DNA from 4 places in the Mucilaginibacter mallensis genome. Region 3 is predicted to be linked to each of the others. Evidence: riboswitches for the same ligand, from Rfam matches in the RefSeq annotation. Region 3 holds a riboswitch; each other region holds the start of a gene.
The links. Region 3 has a riboswitch for S-adenosylmethionine ahead of BLU33_RS03790 (cysteine desulfurase family protein). Riboswitches for the same ligand answer to the same signal wherever they lie in the genome.
Positions count from the first base shown of each region.

Region 1 (2,206 bases), 1.7 Mb from region 3:
CATGGCGTTGCACACGCAGGGATAATGTTTCCAATCCTTGTATTAATAACCATGAATTAAACGGCGATTGTGATGAGCCAAAATCACGCAAACCTTCAACACGTGCACGTATGATGTATTGTATATTGCCGAACGGACCGTTAACGCCAAATACATCAGCGAAAACTAATCCATGATAACCTTCTGATGGCTCAGTAAATTGTAGGTATTTGCCATTGCCCCAGTTATAATTACCGCCATCTACAATAACACCGCCAATAGTTGTGCCGTGCCCGCCAATCCATTTGGTGGCTGATTCAACAACTACATGTGCGCCATGTTCCAGCGGGCGGAATAAATATCCGGCTGCGCCGAAGGTATTATCAACTATTAACGGCAGATCATGATTTTTAGCTACAGCTGCGATCTTCTCAAAATCAGGGATATTAAAACCCGGGTTACCTATGGTTTCTAAAAAGATGGCTTTAGTGTTTTTATCGATCAATGACTCGATGCTATCCGCATGATCATCTTTGGCAAAACGAGCCTCGATGCCCAGGCGTTTAAAGGCTACCTTAAATTGATTGTAAGTACCACCGTACAGGAAAGGAGAGGTCACAAAATTATCCCCTTGTTGTAAGATATTATTAAGCGCCAGAAATTGTGCTGCCTGACCCGATGCTGTTGCCAGCGCTGCTACGCCACCCTCTAATGCTGCGATGCGTTTTTCAAACACATCGGTAGTAGGGTTCATAATGCGGGTATATATATTGCCGAATTCCTTTAGCGCGAAAAGATTTGCGCCATGCTGGGCATTGTTAAAAACGTATGATGTAGTTTGATAAAGAGGCACAGCGCGTGAGCCGGTTGTAGGATCAACTTCCTGGCCTGCATGTAATTGCAGTGTTTCGAATTTTAAGTTTGTAGCTGACATATTGATTTGATTTTACAGGTGATTAAAAATTTGTATTTATGGCTAGTTCACGATAGGGTAAAACATATACCTGTGTGAGGTAACACGCGTTTTTTTTCAGGAAAAGAAAAATAAAGACGTGTACTGCTTCAACAACAGCAACAAATACAGCCGGTAGAATAGCTATATGTAGCAAACAAAGAACCTTTTAAGGCTTTCGGTTGGGGTGAAAATGTGTTTTTTGAACTTTTCATGGTCGTTAATTTATATCCCCCGGTGTTATTTGCCGGGACAGGAATTGGCACCTTCTCTAAACTTAGAGGGTTGCCAGCGGGTAATTGAGCCTGATCTCTCGCCGCTTCTTTATAAATCAAAACCTTTTAAGGGGAGTTGATCTCATTTGATATCGCTACCAAATATTGTTGCAAATATAGTGCGATAGTATTTATTAAACCAAATTTAATTTCAAATTGAGTATTTTATAGTTATCATTGGTATAAATCAAATGATAAGATTATTTTAATCCCATGTAATTAAATAGAAAATCCCATGCCTCGCCTTTAGGAATATTGACTATAATAAATTTATTATCTTTTGAAATAGTTCCAATTTTAACATAATCTGGAAGTGGATGATATTTGGAATTTACATAATATGAATAAATTAAACCACCAATGGGAAATATATAAAATATATGGCCCGCTTTCGTTCTTTTCCGCGTCGGTGTAAGAATAATATCTCTTGGCATTTTTTTGTCATTAAGATAGGTCATAGTGAAAATTGGGTATTCATGTTCAGTTCCCGGATCACCATCTAAAATCATTTTTCTTAATATATCTTCATGTGGACCTAAATTAATATATCCAAATGTTGCTCTTTTAGATATGCTTGCACGCCATAGAATTGACAATAAGAATAACTTGAATTTTCTATAGTCTACGTTGTTGAATATAGAAAATTGAGTGTTATCTCCTTTATCCGCATTGTTTTTTAATATAGGAGATTCTTCTGTATTTAGTTTTTCTCCAAATAATGCTTTAGCAGCATAGGTTTCATAAGAACCTATAATATTATTATCACAATTCTTGCAAAGTATTCCACCTTCGTATTCACCAGATGATGGGTTCTTTATTCTTTTTTCTCCGTTTACGTAATTTTGGGGATTGAATGAAATTAATTTATGATTTTCATCATATAATTCCTGGTACATAAAATCGGGAATTATATGAGATTTTTTTAAAAGGGGTTTATTTTGCAAGCATAGTTTACAAACTGTCATTTGTGAGTTGTTTAATAATTACTCAACGCCTGCTC
Region 1 covers NZ_LT629740.1:2,594,362-2,596,567, reverse strand. Annotated here, with positions in the region: gene BLU33_RS10745 (O-acetylhomoserine aminocarboxypropyltransferase/cysteine synthase family protein) at 1-913, opposite strand, end outside; SAM riboswitch class I at 1,154-1,264, opposite strand; gene BLU33_RS10740 (hypothetical protein) at 1,407-2,102, opposite strand; gene BLU33_RS10735 (trans-sulfuration enzyme family protein) at 2,183-2,206, opposite strand, start outside.
Region 1: another riboswitch for S-adenosylmethionine. It lies ahead of BLU33_RS10745 (O-acetylhomoserine aminocarboxypropyltransferase/cysteine synthase family protein); the one in region 3 lies ahead of BLU33_RS03790 (cysteine desulfurase family protein).

Region 2 (2,206 bases), 2.9 Mb from region 3:
GCTGTAAGGCTACAAGTAAAAGCTGGTGTCGATGTCATAAAGATCGCATCAACAGGAGGCGTTTTTGAACTGGGCGATAATAATAAAAAAGCGAAGTTTACCATTGATGAAATTAAGGCGGTAGTAGAAACAGCCAACGATTACGGCTTGAAAGTTGCCTGCCATGCACATGGCGCCGAAGGGATAAGGAGGGCTATATTGGGCGGTGTAACCTCAATTGAACATGGTACTTATATGGATGATGAGGATATTAGGCTGATGAAACAATATGGTACCTGGTATGTACCCACTATTATTGCCGGTAAAGCAGTTGCCGATTCAGCAAAAAAAGGATATTATCCTCCAATTATTGCCGGTAAAGCGATTGCCTTTGGCGATCAGATCCAGCGGACTTTCGCAAAAGCTTATAAAGCCGGAGTTAAAATTGCTTTCGGAACTGATGCCGGTGCGTTTGACCATGGGCTGAACTACCTGGAGTTCGGGTATATGGTTGACGCCGGGATGCCGCCAATAGAAGCCATCAAATCGGCGACCTCTAATGCAGCCATACTTTTAGGAAAGGAGCAGGAATTAGGCAGTATCAGCAAAGGCAAGTTTGCTGATGTAATTGCAGTTGACGGCGACCCGCTAGCGGATATTAAAGTAATGAAAAACGTAGTGTTTGTAATGAAAGCGGGGAAAATATACCTTAGGTGATACCTAAATACATATGAGGTATATTTAATTAATAAAATATATAATATCTATAGGAATAGTAGAATATATTCATATATTTGTATTATAATTGTTCTTTAATACTTATCCAGAAAGACAGAGGGAAAGGCCCTATGACGTCTTAGCAACCTGTACCTGCTTATATTAGCAAGTAAAAGGTGCTAATTCCTGCTCCGGAAACGGAGACAGATAAGAAACAGCAGACTATCAATTAAAGGCATATTCTCTTGTTTTCTTTCTGGTAAGTATTTACAAACAAGTAAATAATTATTAAGCAAATGAAAATATACTTCCACGAAATCGTAAAAAAGCAAGCTGATCCTGGCATATCCAGCAATGAATGCTCTTGTTTAACAAATTCATCCAGCAGTAAAACACTAACCAGAATTAATTACGCGATGGATATATTATCGCCAAATTTTCATTATTGCATATAAAACTAATACAGTCGCGTGACCGAGAGGATAGGTAAGGGCCTGCAAAACCCTGTACGGGAGTTCGAATCTGCCCGCGACATCAATAAACACCTAAATCACAATTAGAAATGAAGAAAATAATAATCGCGGCCTTAACTTTTATTATTTACGCCAATGCTTATTCGCAGGTACTTGCACCGGTAAAATGGTCATATGGCGCTAAAAAAGTTGATAATTCAACAGCCATAATATTTATAAAAGCCACAATTGATAGTGGCTGGCATATTTATTCGCAAACAGTTAAAGATGGCGGCCCTGTAAAAACCACATTAACTTTTACTCCCGCAGATGGTTACAGTTTATTAGGTATTACCGCTGAACCCAAACCAATTACTCATTATGAAAAGGCTTTCGATATGGATGTGCAGTATTTTGAAAAATCGGTTGTTTTTCAGCAAAAGGTAAAGCTCGCTTCTAATCAACAGCTAGTTAAAGGCAGTATACAATTTATGGCCTGCAACAGCAAGCAATGCCTGCCGCCTGATGATGTTGATTTTACTATACTTGTAAAATAGATTAGAAAAGCAGATTATATGATTTATATCATATAATTAACAAAAAAATAAACTTTAAATGCCGCCAGATTAAATATTTTTTTTAATTTGGTCTATAAAAATAAGCAGACAATAGCCACCAATTGATCTGTGAAACAAAGAGGCGAGACCTTAAAGTCTCCCCAATACTTAAACTATACCATGAACGCAGAGTTTAACTATTTTCAGTATAATCCTATAAACACACAGGCCGGTGGCAGCCATACCTGTTGTTGTCATTACAATATATAAAGCCTACTATCCATAGCGGTAATAACCTGTTAAGGTTAACATCCTGGCTGTGAAAATTGTATTTGCTTTTTGTAATGGTGGAAATTCATCGAGCTTACTTTCTACACAGTCCAGGGTGTTAACTCCTTCAGGCTATCGTTATGCAATTCAATTTATGTAGTTATAAAAATGCACAAATTGTAATTAAATATAGGAATGAAAAAAATAAAATAAATGTCTACTAAGTCTATA
Region 2 covers NZ_LT629740.1:3,845,246-3,847,451, reverse strand. Annotated here, with positions in the region: gene BLU33_RS15515 (metal-dependent hydrolase family protein) at 1-696, shown strand, start outside; SAM riboswitch class I at 796-910, shown strand; tRNA gene BLU33_RS25160 (tRNA-Cys) at 1,161-1,231, shown strand; gene BLU33_RS15510 (protein-disulfide reductase DsbD domain-containing protein) at 1,259-1,705, shown strand.
Region 2: another riboswitch for S-adenosylmethionine. It lies ahead of BLU33_RS15510 (protein-disulfide reductase DsbD domain-containing protein); the one in region 3 lies ahead of BLU33_RS03790 (cysteine desulfurase family protein).

Region 3 (2,206 bases):
TTACTGAATGAAAACCGGATGGTATAGCCAGATGCCCCGTTATTTAATGCTTTTAATACATGCGATGCGGAACCAGTTGAACAAGCGCTTCCGCCCGAAACAGATACGCCCTGCTGATCAAGGTATGACAGCAGGTTAACATCAGTAAATGGCAGGTTTACGCTTAATACGGTGTAAAGGCTCTTATCCGCGATAGCAGAATTTCCGTTGAATGAAACACCCGGAATTTGTTCTGTTAGTTTGGCGATGAGCCTGTTCTTTAAGTTTTGTATATAGGTTTGATGTGCATCAATATCCTGGTAAGCAATTTCAAGCGCTGTAGCCAGGCCAATGATGCCGTGAATATTTTCTGTGCCTGCACGCAGCTGCCTTTCCTGCGAACCGCCATGCAATAGTTTGGTTAAGCCGGTGCCTTTACGACAATACAAAAATCCCACTCCCTTTGGCCCATGAAACTTATGTGCCGATGAAGCTATAAAATGCGCCTTTAATTTTTGCAGATCATGACGGTAATGGCCAATGGTTTGCACCGTGTCGGTATGAAAAACGGCATCGTAGCGCTCGCAGAGCTCGCCTATCGCATCAATATCATTCAAATTGCCGATCTCGTTATTGGCATGCATAACAGATACCAATGAGCGCCCGTTGTTTTTTAGCAATTGCTCCAGCTCAGCCAGATCGATTTCGCCTTGTTTATTTATGGTTAGATAATTGAGTTTGATCTCGCCCTGCTTTTCCAAATTCTCCAGCAGGTGCAACACAGCATGATGTTCCAACGGCGTAGTGATCACATTTTTTATTTGCTGTACGCGAATGGTGGATAATATAGCCGTATTATCAGCCTCAGTACCACCGCTGGTAAAAATAATTTCCTCGGGCGATGCATTGATAAGCCTGGCTATTGTCGCCCTTGCATTTTCAATAGCCAGTTTAGCCTCACGCCCATGCGCATGGTGCGATGATGGGTTGCCATAATGCTCCAGCAAATATGGGGTCATGGCTTTAAATACTGCGGTATCAAGTTGGGTAGTGGCGGCGTTGTCGAGATAGATTTTCATTTTTGCTTTTCTTTAATAATGTGTTTTTACCTGTTTCGTAAATACTTATCGCAGAGAAGCAATAGAAAATCCCGCTGAGAGGATATTAAATTCTGTTGTCATCTTATCTTTCCCCATTTTAAATGGAGCAGGAGTTAGCACCTTTTACCCAACTATTTTGTAGCCGGTACAGGTTGCTAAGACGTCATAGGGCCTTTCCCTCTGTCTTTCTGGATAAGTATTAAAGAACAATTATGATGCAAATATATAATTAATTCTATAAAATCTATATATTTACTAGTATTTAATAAATATTTTTATATTTGCATTGTAAAACAACCGCAATGAAAGCATTTTTACATATCAGTAAACACATACCAGCCCACATGGGCGTGATTACCTTACAGCCGGAACGCTGTTATTGTTGTTGTTGATCCTGCGTAATTTCCATTAATCCTTTTACCGGTTCAAGAAAATAGGTCGCGCATAGCGGATAGGATATGTTATGACTTGTTCACCGCTTCTTAGAACATTTAGACTGGTAATTCAGCCCAATATTTAATCAAATCATAAATCAATAAATCTAAAATAACTATGACATTATCAGATGTATCCCTTATCGGTAAAAAGATCCTGGTTGGTATTATCATCACCCTGGTACCTTTTATCATTATCGTAGGAGGGCTTTTCCTTACGCAAAAATTATTACAGGGCAACAGCAGTCAGCCACAGCCCGCTGTTAAACAAATTAAAACTAACAAATCATGAAAATAGATACAACCACAAAAAAACAGATAACCAGGAACCTGATCCTGAGCCTGTTTATTTACGTGCTGCCAATTGCGCTCATGTTCCTCACATTTACCATAACCGGGCAGAGGCCGTGGGAAAAGAAAGCAGCTAAAAAAGAAAACATAAAATCAATAACCAACAAAAGCAATTTTACCAATGGAAGCAACGATTGAATTCATCAAAAAAATAATAGAAAATCTTAACGGTTACGGTTTTCCGGTTTTATTAGTCTTTATTGGCGTGCTTGAATTTTCATTCGGCCTGTACAAAGGTAAATGGCCAAAAAACGAGCGCTGGGTTGATATCGCCTGCTTTATTGTAGTGCCCCTTGTAATCAGGCCTGCATTTGGTTTATTTGGCTTAAAAGTGTTACCGGC
Region 3 covers NZ_LT629740.1:926,465-928,670, reverse strand. Annotated here, with positions in the region: gene BLU33_RS03790 (cysteine desulfurase family protein) at 1-1,058, opposite strand, end outside; SAM riboswitch class I at 1,159-1,278, opposite strand; gene BLU33_RS25005 (hypothetical protein) at 1,632-1,805, shown strand; gene BLU33_RS03785 (hypothetical protein) at 1,802-2,002, shown strand; gene BLU33_RS03780 (sterol desaturase family protein) at 1,986-2,206, shown strand, end outside.

Region 4 (2,206 bases), 1.3 Mb from region 3:
AATAGCGTAACACAATTAGACGACAGCGAAAGCTCATCACGCAAATATCTAGCTAAAGTATTCGCATGGATGTTCGTAGCCTTAGGCGTTTCCGCTTTTGTCGCTTTTGAATTTGCAACAAATTTAAGCTTATTGAGCCTGATCATTGATCCTACTACGGGCGGCTTTACTGGCTTAGGTTATGTAGCTATATTTGCACCACTTGCCTTTTCGCTGGTAATTAATTTTGGCTTTAACCGTATATCATACGTAGGTATGATAGCTATATTTTTGGCTTACGCGGCAACTATAGGCGTTACCTTAAGTATTTTCGGGCTTATCTATACATCCAGCTCCATATTTACCGTATTCTTAAGCGCGGCTTTTGTTTTCGGTGTAATGGCTGTATCAGGTTACAAAACAACCATGGACCTTTCCAAATTTGGGTCCATCATGTATGTAATATTTATCGGTGCTTTGGGTGTAAGCCTTATTAACTTCTTTATGCATAGCGATCAGTTAAGCTATATCATCAGCTTTGTGTTTGTAGCAGTTATGATAGGCCTTACCGCTTATTACATGCAAATGCTTAAACGCATTGGTGCAGGTGTTGAGTTTGGTACCGAAAGCACTAATAAATTAGTGATCATAGGTGCTTTTATCCTTTATACTACATTCATCAACCTGTTTATGTCCATGATGCGTATTTTTGGCAGAAGAAGATAATCGTAAACACATTATTTAAAAGAGCTGCCTCATAAAAAGGCAGCTCTTTTTGTTTTAGCCCATTGTTATCCTGAACGTAGTGAAGGATCTTCTTCAACTTGCATGGCCGCCATACAGATAGCAGAAGATTTTTTCGCTCACACCGTCAAGGCACCACCCTGCTCAAGAGATAGTTCTCCCTCCGGTCGAAATGACAGTAGGGTTATAGAGGGGCTAAATCACCCTATTGCATATTACAAGTTTATTGCGCACCTTTGCAGTGCTTATAGAGAAAGATGGAGGGATTAGACCCTGCGATGTCTTAGCAACCTGTGCTTCACAAGGTGCTACATTCTACTTAACCAGCTTCAAAAATCGGTTAGGAAAGATAAGCGAAAGTCAATATATCACCCGACTTTTCGACGTAAGCGTGTTTTTATTTAGTATCAGGTAGCTAGTATCAAGTAGCAAGATAATTTTATTATCCGCATTTGAGTTTAGCCGTATCAGGTGATTTTTTCATACTTGATACTTGATACTAAATACTTGCTACTCAACAAAATGGATATTAGAAAAGAATTAGAGAAACGTATACTCGTTATTGACGGCGCAATGGGTACCATGATACAACGGTACCAATTAACCGAGGCGGATTTTCGCGGGGAACGTTTTAAGGATCATGCATCAGACCTGCAGGGCAATAACGACCTGCTGAATATCACACGCCCGGATGTGATCAAGGCTATCCATGCTGATTATTTGGATGCCGGGGCAGATATCATAGAAACCAACACTTTCAGCACACAAATAATTTCACTGGCTGATTATCACCTGGAATACTTAGCTTATGAACTAAGCTTTGAAGGCGCGCGCCTTGCCCGTGAAGTTGCCGACGAATACAATAAAAAAACACCGGAGAAACCACGCTTTGTAGCCGGAGCCGTTGGCCCTACAAACCGTACCGCATCATTATCGCCGGATGTTAACGACCCGGGCTACCGTGCCGTTACCTTTGACGACCTGGCCGAAGCTTATTACGATCAGGTTCGCGGCCTTGTTGATGGCGGCTCGGATATGCTGCTGGTTGAAACCATATTTGATACCCTGAATGCCAAAGCGGCATTATTTGCTATAAACCGCTATGCCGATGAATCAGGCAAGCATTTGCCTATCATGATCTCGGGTACTATTACCGATGCATCAGGCCGTACTTTATCGGGCCAAACAGTTGAGGCATTCTGGAATTCTATCCGCCATGCTAACTTGTTATCCGTAGGCTTAAACTGCGCTTTGGGGGCAAGGGAAATGCGCCCGCACCTGGAGGAACTTTCTAATATAGCCGATGTATTTATCTCGGCCTATCCTAATGCGGGTTTGCCAAATGAGTTTGGTCAGTATGATGAAACAGCTCACGAAACCGCCCACCAGGTGGATGATTTTATGCAAGCCGGGCTGGTGAACATAGTAGGTGGTTGTTGTGGCACTACGCCCGAACACATTAAATGCATTGCCGATAAAGCGG
Region 4 covers NZ_LT629740.1:5,680,180-5,682,385, reverse strand. Annotated here, with positions in the region: gene BLU33_RS23400 (Bax inhibitor-1/YccA family protein) at 1-705, shown strand, start outside; SAM riboswitch class I at 966-1,079, shown strand; gene metH (methionine synthase) at 1,246-2,206, shown strand, end outside.
Region 4: another riboswitch for S-adenosylmethionine. It lies ahead of metH (methionine synthase); the one in region 3 lies ahead of BLU33_RS03790 (cysteine desulfurase family protein).